Regions from separate parts of the Cytobacillus sp. Bac17 genome, predicted to be linked through region 2. Evidence: riboswitches for the same ligand, from Rfam matches in the RefSeq annotation. Region 2 holds a riboswitch; each other region holds the start of a gene.
The links. A riboswitch is a leader RNA that binds a small molecule or an ion and turns the genes downstream of it on or off. The one in region 2 is predicted to bind cyclic di-GMP.

Region 1: another riboswitch for cyclic di-GMP. It lies ahead of NR125_RS17295 (hypothetical protein); the one in region 2 lies ahead of NR125_RS23660 (hypothetical protein).
Region 3: another riboswitch for cyclic di-GMP. It lies ahead of NR125_RS11515 (anti-repressor SinI family protein); the one in region 2 lies ahead of NR125_RS23660 (hypothetical protein).

Annotation. Positions count from the first base shown of each region.
Region 1 covers NZ_JALJRC010000015.1:49,125-52,282, reverse strand. The annotation lists gene hutG (formimidoylglutamase) at 1-187, shown strand, start outside; gene gltS (sodium/glutamate symporter) at 203-1,411, shown strand; cyclic di-GMP riboswitch class I at 1,750-1,833, shown strand; gene NR125_RS17295 (hypothetical protein) at 1,986-2,216, shown strand; gene tagU (polyisoprenyl-teichoic acid--peptidoglycan teichoic acid transferase TagU) at 2,336-3,158, opposite strand, start outside.
Region 2 covers NZ_JALJRC010000029.1:10,032-13,189, reverse strand. The annotation lists gene NR125_RS23670 (methyl-accepting chemotaxis protein) at 1-118, opposite strand, end outside; gene NR125_RS23665 (hypothetical protein) at 170-880, opposite strand; gene NR125_RS23660 (hypothetical protein) at 936-1,304, opposite strand; cyclic di-GMP riboswitch class I at 1,419-1,505, opposite strand; gene NR125_RS23655 (DUF4317 domain-containing protein) at 1,914-3,098, shown strand.
Region 3 covers NZ_JALJRC010000007.1:115,771-118,928, reverse strand. The annotation lists gene mnmH (tRNA 2-selenouridine(34) synthase MnmH) at 1-639, shown strand, start outside; gene NR125_RS11520 (helix-turn-helix domain-containing protein) at 820-1,143, shown strand; gene NR125_RS11515 (anti-repressor SinI family protein) at 1,247-1,393, opposite strand; cyclic di-GMP riboswitch class I at 1,424-1,512, opposite strand; gene NR125_RS11510 (hypothetical protein) at 1,659-1,916, opposite strand; gene NR125_RS11505 (DUF5658 family protein) at 1,968-2,273, opposite strand; gene NR125_RS11500 (LPXTG cell wall anchor domain-containing protein) at 2,358-3,158, opposite strand, start outside.

The sequences.
Region 1 (3,158 bases), on a different contig from region 2:
AAGTGCACCCTCCCCATTTGGCCTTGAACCGAAAAAAGTGCGGGAGTTGATAAGGTATATCGTTTCAAAGGAGAAAACAATCTCCTTTGATGTGTGTGAAGTTAATCCTGATTTTGATAATGACAATAAAACAATTGCATTAGCAGCACATTTCATAAAGGAAGGACTTATGAATTTTAATAAATAATCTAGGGGGTACAATATGGACTTGGCATTAAATAATGTTACCACCATCTTTTTGGCGGTTGCTCTACTCATAGGTGGAGGATTCCTGGTTAATAAAGTTTCATTTTTAAAACGATTTTGCATTCCTGCACCAGTGGTTGGCGGCTTGTTATTTGCTATTCTAGTAACAATATTAAAACAGACAGGACTTATAACAATAACATTGGATACTTCACTGCAAGGTTTATTCATGCTGGCATTCTTCACGACGGTCGGGCTGGGAGCGAGCTTTCAATTGGTAAAGCTCGGCGGGAAACTGCTGGTAATATATTGGCTTGCGTGTGGAGTATTGGCATTATGCCAGAGCATTATTGGAATTTCTCTGGCCAGTGTTTTAGGGCTTGACCCTTTATTAGGGGTAATGGTTGGTGCTGTGTCCATGGAAGGGGGGCATGGAGCTGCCACTGCATTTGGCGGAACAATTGAGGAATTAGGAGTAGACTCTGCACTTTCAGTGGGCCTTGCAGCAGCTACATTTGGGTTAATTGCTGGAGGTTTAGTCGGAGGACCTACAGTTAAATATCTTATTACGAAGTACAATTTGAATCCATCTGAAGCTGATGCATCGGTAGAGGTGGCAGCGGCTAATGAAGACGTAAAGGGGAAATCTGCCTTTGAATTCAATTCCCAAAAATTTATGGTCCAGATCTTAATCATAACTTTTTGTATGGCTGCCGGTTCCTATTTAGGTGAGCTATTCTCCAGCGTTACAGGCTTTGTACTCCCCAGCTATGTTGGAGCAATGTTTGTAGCAGTTATAGTCAGAAACATTCTGGATAGCTTTAATAAAAGTATTGTGGATATGAAGAGTATTAGCTTAATTGGTGATGTAACTCTTGGCATTTTCCTTTCCATGGCATTAATGAGTATTAAGCTTTGGGAAGTGGCGGGTTTGGCACTTCCGATGTTAATGATTGTTTTGATTCAAGTTGTATTCATTGTGGCTGCAGGAGTATTTGTTCTATTTAGGTTACTTGGTAAAGATTATGATGCTGCTGTTATGGTGGGAGGCTTCACTGGTCATGGCCTTGGAGCCACTCCCAATGCAATGGCCAATATGGGGGCCATTACTGAACGCTTTGGCCCATCCCCAAAAGCCTTTCTAATTGTGCCAATTGTTGGCGCGTTCCTTATCGATGTATTCGCCATGCCAATCATTATTACAAGCATAAATTTATTAAAATAATAAAGACTGAACCTTTTGGCGGATAAAAAACATAGCGGAATTAACAGGTAATAAGGGTTGGAGGCTCCAGGAAATTATAAGCAGATATAGAATATTATGCTGAAATAGTTATATGTTTTTAAAAGGTACAGACGAATCTCGTTTGTATTCTTTTTTTTTCTGTCTAAAAGCTGCAAATAGAAGAGAAAGAGGAGGACCTGTAAATAAGAAACTAAATAAGGTGTAATTAAATAAGGAGTCTTTCAGAAGTTAATAAGACTTAAGAACTATTATTAATAGAATTTAACAAAAATTATTGAATTTACTAGCATAAAAGTCTTAATATAATAGTAATAAAACTGGATAATCGGCAAACTTATTGAAAAGTAAGGACGCAAAGCCACGAGTCTAAGGTCATAGACTATGATAGTCGGGTTGCAGGTGTAATTGGGAGCTATAATTAGAACTCAAACTCATTGTAACCAGACATCAGGTCTGCCTTTTGGCAGGCCTCTTTGCGGTTTAGAGGTTTGTTAATGTTTAGATAGGGAAACGAATTAATGACTGAAAAATCTAATAATAGGAGGAGAATTTATTGAGTGTACAATTTGGAACGGTGGAATACTTTGAAAAGGAGATTAAAGCTTATCTGACAAATAATCGCTTAAAAGAGCCTAAACTTAAAAATCTGAAAACGATTGCATCTAAACTTGAAAATGAATTGCTATATGACTTCTCTTGTCATGAAAGATTAAGGCAGGAATGCCTGAAGAACCTTTCTGAAGCATACGGCAAGATGACAAGGGGAAACGCAGCCGCTGTGTAATTAAGTTTACTTCTAACGCTCCAGTTTTATCTTCCTGAAAGCTTCTGCAGAACAATCCCTCCCTGCATGTTTTCAATAAAAAAACAGTGCATCTCCATCAGGAATGCACTGTTTATTATTTATTGGGGTAATCCTAAATGATCCTTCAGCTCACCTTGAACCCGCTGCCTTTCTTCATCAGGCACAATCAGATACCAGATGTCTCCGAAATACTGGCCATCGCCTTCTATAGTCAGCTGCTGAATGTTATTTCTTGTGTCTTTATAATTTTTTTGAATGTCCATCATTTCATTAAAGGTAATATCAGTTTTGACGTTCTTGCCCAGCGCTGCAAAAATGTCATCAAAACGAGTCAGGGAGCTAAAGCTCGCCCCTTTGTTAATAACACCCTGGATTACCTGCCGCTGTCTTTGCTGGCGGCCAAAATCACCATTCGGGTCATTCTTTCTCATCCGCACATAAGATAATGCTTCGCTTCCGTTAAGGTGAATGCTTCCCTCGTTAAAATGGAACTTCCCCATGTTAAAGTCTGTTTCGTTTGTTACATCTATCCCATTGACAGCATCCACAATATCCTTGAAGCCGGCCATATTCATTTTAATGTAGTAATCAATAGGGATATCTAAGAAATCTTCTACTGTATCGATGGCCATCTCGACATCGCCAAAAGCATAGGCATGGTTTATTTTATCTTCTGTCCCATGCCCGATAATGTCGGTCCGGGTATCTCTGGGGATGCTCAGCATTTTTACTGATTTCAGGTCAGGATTAACAGTCAGCACAATCATCGTGTCCGATCGGCCTTTGTCTCCCTGGCGCTCGTCCACTCCAAGCATTAGGACCGAAAACGGCTCTCTTTCTTTTAAGGTGATCGTTTCTTCACGCTTCTCGGATTTCTCCCGCTGAATGGGCTCCTGCATCGTATCAACTGCAGAAGTCAGA
Region 2 (3,158 bases):
TTCCATTTATTATTTCCTTATGAATATGGAGATGGTGTTTTAATGAAAAGTATCGATAGGCAAAAAACACCGATACTCCCATTAAAATAATAATGATGCCTAGCATAATCGCTTCCATTATAATAAATCCCCTAACATCTATTTAATTGAATTAGACTTTATATGTTATTTAAAGCTCTTTTATTAGGATATATGTTCCATCTGCTACATTTGCAGGAATACCACTCAGCTTATTATTATCCTGATATTTATGGACAATATAATTTCCTTCTGTATCTTTATATTTTTTCATATTATGATATTTTTCCATGACCCGTATTGATTTAGGGTTGGTTGCTTCACCTAAAACAGCCTTTAATCCTTGGGATGATGCTTTTGCGATTAATCTATTTCCTAGCTGCTGAATAATTTCATGACGATTATGTTCAGCTATTACGCCTAACATGAAAAGGTGTAATAGTTCTCCATCCTTGATTTCATGTCCATTCTGTTTTTTATAATCTTCCATGAAACGTTTATCGACATCTTCCAAAACACGCAGAATTACATTCATATCATAAAAAGAACCTTCAAATATGTCTTCTCCGATTATCTCAGGTGCATTTGTATCTCCCGCAAGTACACCGACAACTTTATGATTAGCATCCTGTGCAACTGCGCAATATCCCTGTTCAATCGTAGAGTCTAAATAATCCTTGGTAAACTGATAGAAATCCTCATAGCCTATATTCAATTGACCTACCATTGGCTCCTGAACCCATTTCCCTGCAACCTCCACTCCTATGAATGTTCGAGCCAGACAATCAGCTGCTTTCACAATTAATTCTGGCTGATCCTTCTTTATAATTTCGTAGGTATATAGCTCTAGTGTTGTTTGCACTTCTTTACTCCCTTTCAAATGTAAAATAATGATCCCCTATTCATTGTCACGAACATTAGATGCCATGAGGCACTTTATCAACAAACGTACCTGAGAACTCAATTCTCTCAAGTGCATTCCTGATTTGCACCTGCGCAATTTTAGATGACGGTTTTACTACAAGAATATCCTTAAATCCCAATGAAGAATAAAATTGCATTGTCTGTTCAAGCTGTGGAACCACCTTTGATGGGACAGGGGTTTGATGGGTCCCGTCTACAACAAATGTATAACTTTGCCTTGATACCTTACTAATCGTATCCTGTAAATCTATCATATAACCTTCCGCATCCTCCTCTCTCATTAACCCATGAACCTGTACATGAACTTCCTTTGCGGCCTCATTAATGGCCATTTTGTATTTTTTCTTATCTACAACTATCATCGCTGATCTCCTTTGCCTGTATTCTCCATCATTTTTGCAGCTATTTAAAAGGTGTCCAAAAAAAAGACTATCCCCAAATAGACAGGGATAGCCAAATAAACGTTCTTTATTATCCTTGGCAACCCGACTGTCATTACCCTGGAGGATTTTAGACTCGTAGCTTTGCGTCCTTACCTTTCGATAAGTTTGCCTTTTCAATTTTATTAAATATAGGACTAATTTCACGATTATATTTTACTATACTATTATAAAGAACTTGCCATTTTTTGTCGATACTTGTAATTTTTATTTCTGCATCCAATTTTATTTGGAAGAGTATGTCTCCATGTTAAAGAAATAAAAAAGGCTTCCCATAAGTTTAGTCAACTTATGAGAGGCCTCAATTAAATACCTTTATGTTAACAAAATATCAGCATTCTACATTCACCTCGCCAGCGCAAACTCGGCCGGTAAAAATCAACTTCATGCTTCTCAAATCTCCAGCCAAATTTAATTAACGTATCCCTTTTCAAAAAAGCGAAAATAAAAGAGATAAATAATTTATAGAGCTGATGTATTTTGTTATTCTAGTAAATATGCATATTGGGCAGCTTAGGAGTGGATTTAACTGTGAACAAAAAAGACATCGCACAGATTCGGAAACAATTTAAATTAAATAATGACTTACTAAAGATCTCAGATATTTTTAATGTCTATATTATGAAGGAATCAAGTGAGATTTATCATTATGAAAGCCAGCCCTTTGAAATGCTGGACCAGGATCAGCAGGAGCTATTTATGGATAACTTCAAAAAGCTGCTTGGCGGCCAATTGGATGAAAAGCTCTTTGAATTAAAGTTTCAGAGGGATGCCGAAAACAGCAGTCAACTCATCCTGCATCAGGGATTGCTAAGCAGTGATGCTGAAGGCTGGATGGATCAAATGCTTCAGATAGTCGGCAAAATGCTGGGAATCCGGCAATATGAAAAGGATATTGTCGTTACATTCATTCGCGGGGAGTATCTTAAGCCAATGAAACGCCGCAACGCAGAAGCCGAGGAAAGTGAACGGGATGCCGTTTATTCTCATCCCTTTATTCTCTGCAGCATAAATAACACTCAAGAACCGAAGAAAGAATTGCTTTTTGACTATGTAGAAAAGGAATTTAAATATCATTTTACCGTTGATCCGATTATCAACCTCAAGGCTCCCATTTCAGGGTTTCTATTTCCTTGCTTTACCGATCATGCAGCTGATGTCAATCACGTCTTGTATTCAGCAGGCAAGGTACATGAGCCCGACTACCAGTTCATAGTGGACGTTTTAAACGGGGAAGAAACGATGACGGCGCAGGATGATAAAATCGTTTTTGAGGAAATTATTAAAGACGTAACAGGAGATCAGCTAAGCACAGCAACCCTTTCCAGCGTATATGAAGAGATTAACCGTATGATCGTGGAAAACGAAGAGGATGAACCGCCGAAGCTGGATTCCAAAGACGTAGAACGCGTTTTAAAAGTGAGTGGTCTCGAAGATATTAATTCAGAAAAGGTCCAATCCGCTTATCAAAAAATCATCGATGATGACAAATATGAAATAAAGGCAACCAGCGTCCTGCCCAAATTTAATTCAAAATCAATAAAAATCAGCACGAAGGCAGCCAACATATCCATCTGCCCGCAAGATCTTCGATATGTAAAACAAGTCCATTTTGACGGCAAGCGCTATCTGATGATCGAAGTGGAAGAAGATACTGTGATTGAAGGCTTCACGATGATTCCCGAAACTTTTGGCGGGGGTTCGGACAAAGAATAAATAAAAAAAGGAATTCCCGAATAGGAATTCCTTTTTTGTTTGTTATAAACAGTTTTGGGA
Region 3 (3,158 bases), on a different contig from region 2:
GTTGTTCTGCACGGAATGACCGGCGTCGGGAAAACGGATGTGCTGAAGGTATTAAGCGAAAAAGGATATCCTGTTATTGACCTTGAAGAAATGGCAGGACATCGCGGTTCAATCTTCGGATCCTTTGGCATGGGAGACGGCAGTACCCAGAAAACATTTGATGCACTATTGTATCAAGCCCTTTCTGAGGTTAAAGGTTCCCCTTATATTATTATGGAAGCTGAAAGCAAGCGAATAGGAAAGGCTGTTCAGCCGGACGAGCTTCTTGATACCAAAAAAACTGGTATTCATATTGATATGTTTGCAAGCATGGAGTCCCGTGTGCAGCGTATCCTCCGTGACTATGTGGAACCTTATCAAAGAGAAGAATGGTTCAAGCCGAAAGTGGATGAAAGCCTTGTGTTTATTAAAAAACGTCTGAAAGATACTGAAATCCGCGAGCAGCTGGATGAATCAGCTGAAGCAGAAAACTACGAGCTATTTATCAAGCTTTTATTAGAACACTATTACGATCCGCGCTATGCTTTTAAACAGCATGACTATGAAGGCCAATTCCACCACGTAAATGCGGATGATGTGGAAGCAGCTGCACAACAAATTATTCACATTATTGAAAACCAAAATGCTCCCGTCCTCTGACGCGGAGCATTACTTTTTGCGAGCGACAAAAGATTTATTTTTATAAAACACAGATAACTAACTATTTAAATCGGTTGACACTGTGGTATGATGGTAATAATATTGAACAAATCGTTCTTAATATGGAACTAGATATATGATATAATCCTATTACATACAAAATAAGGTGTGTGGTATACGATGATCGGTGATCGTGTAAAAAAACTTCGCCAGGACAAGAAAATGTCCTTATCCGAGCTTGCGGACCAGGCCGGTGTGGCAAAATCATATTTAAGCTCGCTTGAGCGCAACCTGCAAACTAATCCATCGATTCAATTTCTTGAGAAAATCGCAGGTGTTCTGAATGTTCCCGTGGACCATCTGATCCATGAGCAGATCAACAAGGAAGACCTCGATTCAGAATGGATGAAAATTGTAAAGGAAGCGATGGAGTCTGGTGTTTCTAAGGAGCAATTTCGGGAGTTTTTGGATTTTAATAAGTGGAGAAGCGGACAAAAATCATAGATGCAATGAGCCTGAATGTACAGGCTTATTTTTTTGGCAAAATAAAAAGCATTTCCATATAGAGATACCTCTAACAGAAATACTTAGCAATACCTACCGGATATTAAGCTTCGATCAAAAGCTCTTTGGCTCTGTTATTATGTAAAAACTCTCTAATTTCTTCCTTTTGCAGGCCTAAGTTCTTTGCTTCCATAATTAACTGCAGCCACTCCAAATCAATTTCTTCGACCTTTACATTTTGCTCCGTCAAAATTCTTCCCCCCAGGATACGTATCGTATTCCAGGCAACCCAGCCATCGTAGTATCATCCAATACCTTAGACCCGTGACTTTGCGTCCTCATCTTTCAATGAGTTTGCCTTTTTCTGCGCCTATCGGCTCAAAGAAATTTTTACCATAAATGTATTCTACTATGGCCGTATTGCTAACGTTGTCAGATTTTGTATTTTCAGTTAATTATTTTAATATTAAATTAATTCTTTCTTCGACAATTATCTTTATAAACTCCGATAATCCTTATGATTCATTCATTGTCCGCTTTGTCGAGTAGTAAGAATGGCCGATTCTTTTTCTATAATTCTTATTTACTTGCTGCAGGGAATATGTCAGTGAAAGTTTCTTTTTCCTATAGATAATATGGACTGGTTCCCGTGTCATTGCGTCCAGGAACATTTCATTCGTCAAATCATTTCCGCATACCGGGCACAGCCACTCTTCTGTTTCACTGCTGCTGAAAGATGGTTTATGGCATGTATTGCAGTTTTTTTGGTACATGGGACACCGCCTGAACAGATTTATATTGATAATATATTTCCTATTTAGATTTTAATGAATTCTGTTAACAATTAAGGAGAAAATCCAAACAGAGTGCTGCAAGCATACGATTGAATACACAATTGAAGCTCCTGCTGCCAGAAGCTTTATTCTCGATTCTGCAGAGATAAATATTGACAAAATGATCAGTAATCCTGAAAAAGTGATTTTAAGAAAAAGGAAAATAAAAGGATGCAGGTCATAAAGATCACGCATTAGCGGATTGCTTTCTTCTATAACATTAAAATGGAGTCCTAGAGCAGTAATAAATCCGTCCAGTAAATTTAATAAAGCAAGATAGTTTAGCATCTTTTTCATGTGATCCCCACTTTTTTGCTAAGGTGAGTATTATTTGTAATAATAAAAATTAAGGCCAAGAAGTTGTCATTCTCCTGGCCTTGTCTAACGTTCACTTCTTATCCTTCTATAAAAAACAAGTATTAATACACTTCCAGCACCCAATGATAATCCACCGATTAACATAAGGTTATAGGTATTGGTAGCAGTGTTTGGCAAAAGATTTTCGGTCATTTCAGGATTTATTACAATATTGTCTTTAGGATTGTGAGGTTTTGCTCCTTCGTCTGCAGTTTCATCTGAAGGTTCTTCTACACCTGGGGAATCTCCATCTCCTGGGGGATCTCCGTCAACTGGGGAATCTCCATCTCCTGGCGGGTCTCCATCTCCTGGGGGATCTCCGTCATCTGGCGGGTCTCCGTCACCTGGGGGATCTCCGTCATCTGGCGGGTCTCCGTCACCTGGGGGATCTCCGTCACCTGGGGGATCTCCGTCATCTGGCGGGTCTCCGTCATCTGGGGGATCTCCGTCATCTGGTGGGTCTCCATCTCCTGGAGGGTCAGTTGGATCAGTTAATGCCTCAGCAAGAAATATTATCTCTACCTCAGCAGAAGATTCCTGAAAGGCATTTCCTAGTTCATAAGGCATTGAAACTTGAAAGAATAACTGTTCAGAGCTGCCCTTTGCCAGCTTTCTTGGAGTAAAACCCTCAAAGTCCTTTAACTTTCCATCAAATAGAATATCTGAATCTTTTTTAACCAGAAGGTCAAGTTCTTCAAAAAGACCTTTTACGGATTTTTTCTTTCCAATTTGCGCTGTGTATCTGAAATCCTGTTTTCCCTGGTTTAGGATGGTTATATCGCGTGGCATCCAGTCACCGGGTTTGAGGTTACCTACTTCGAAAAA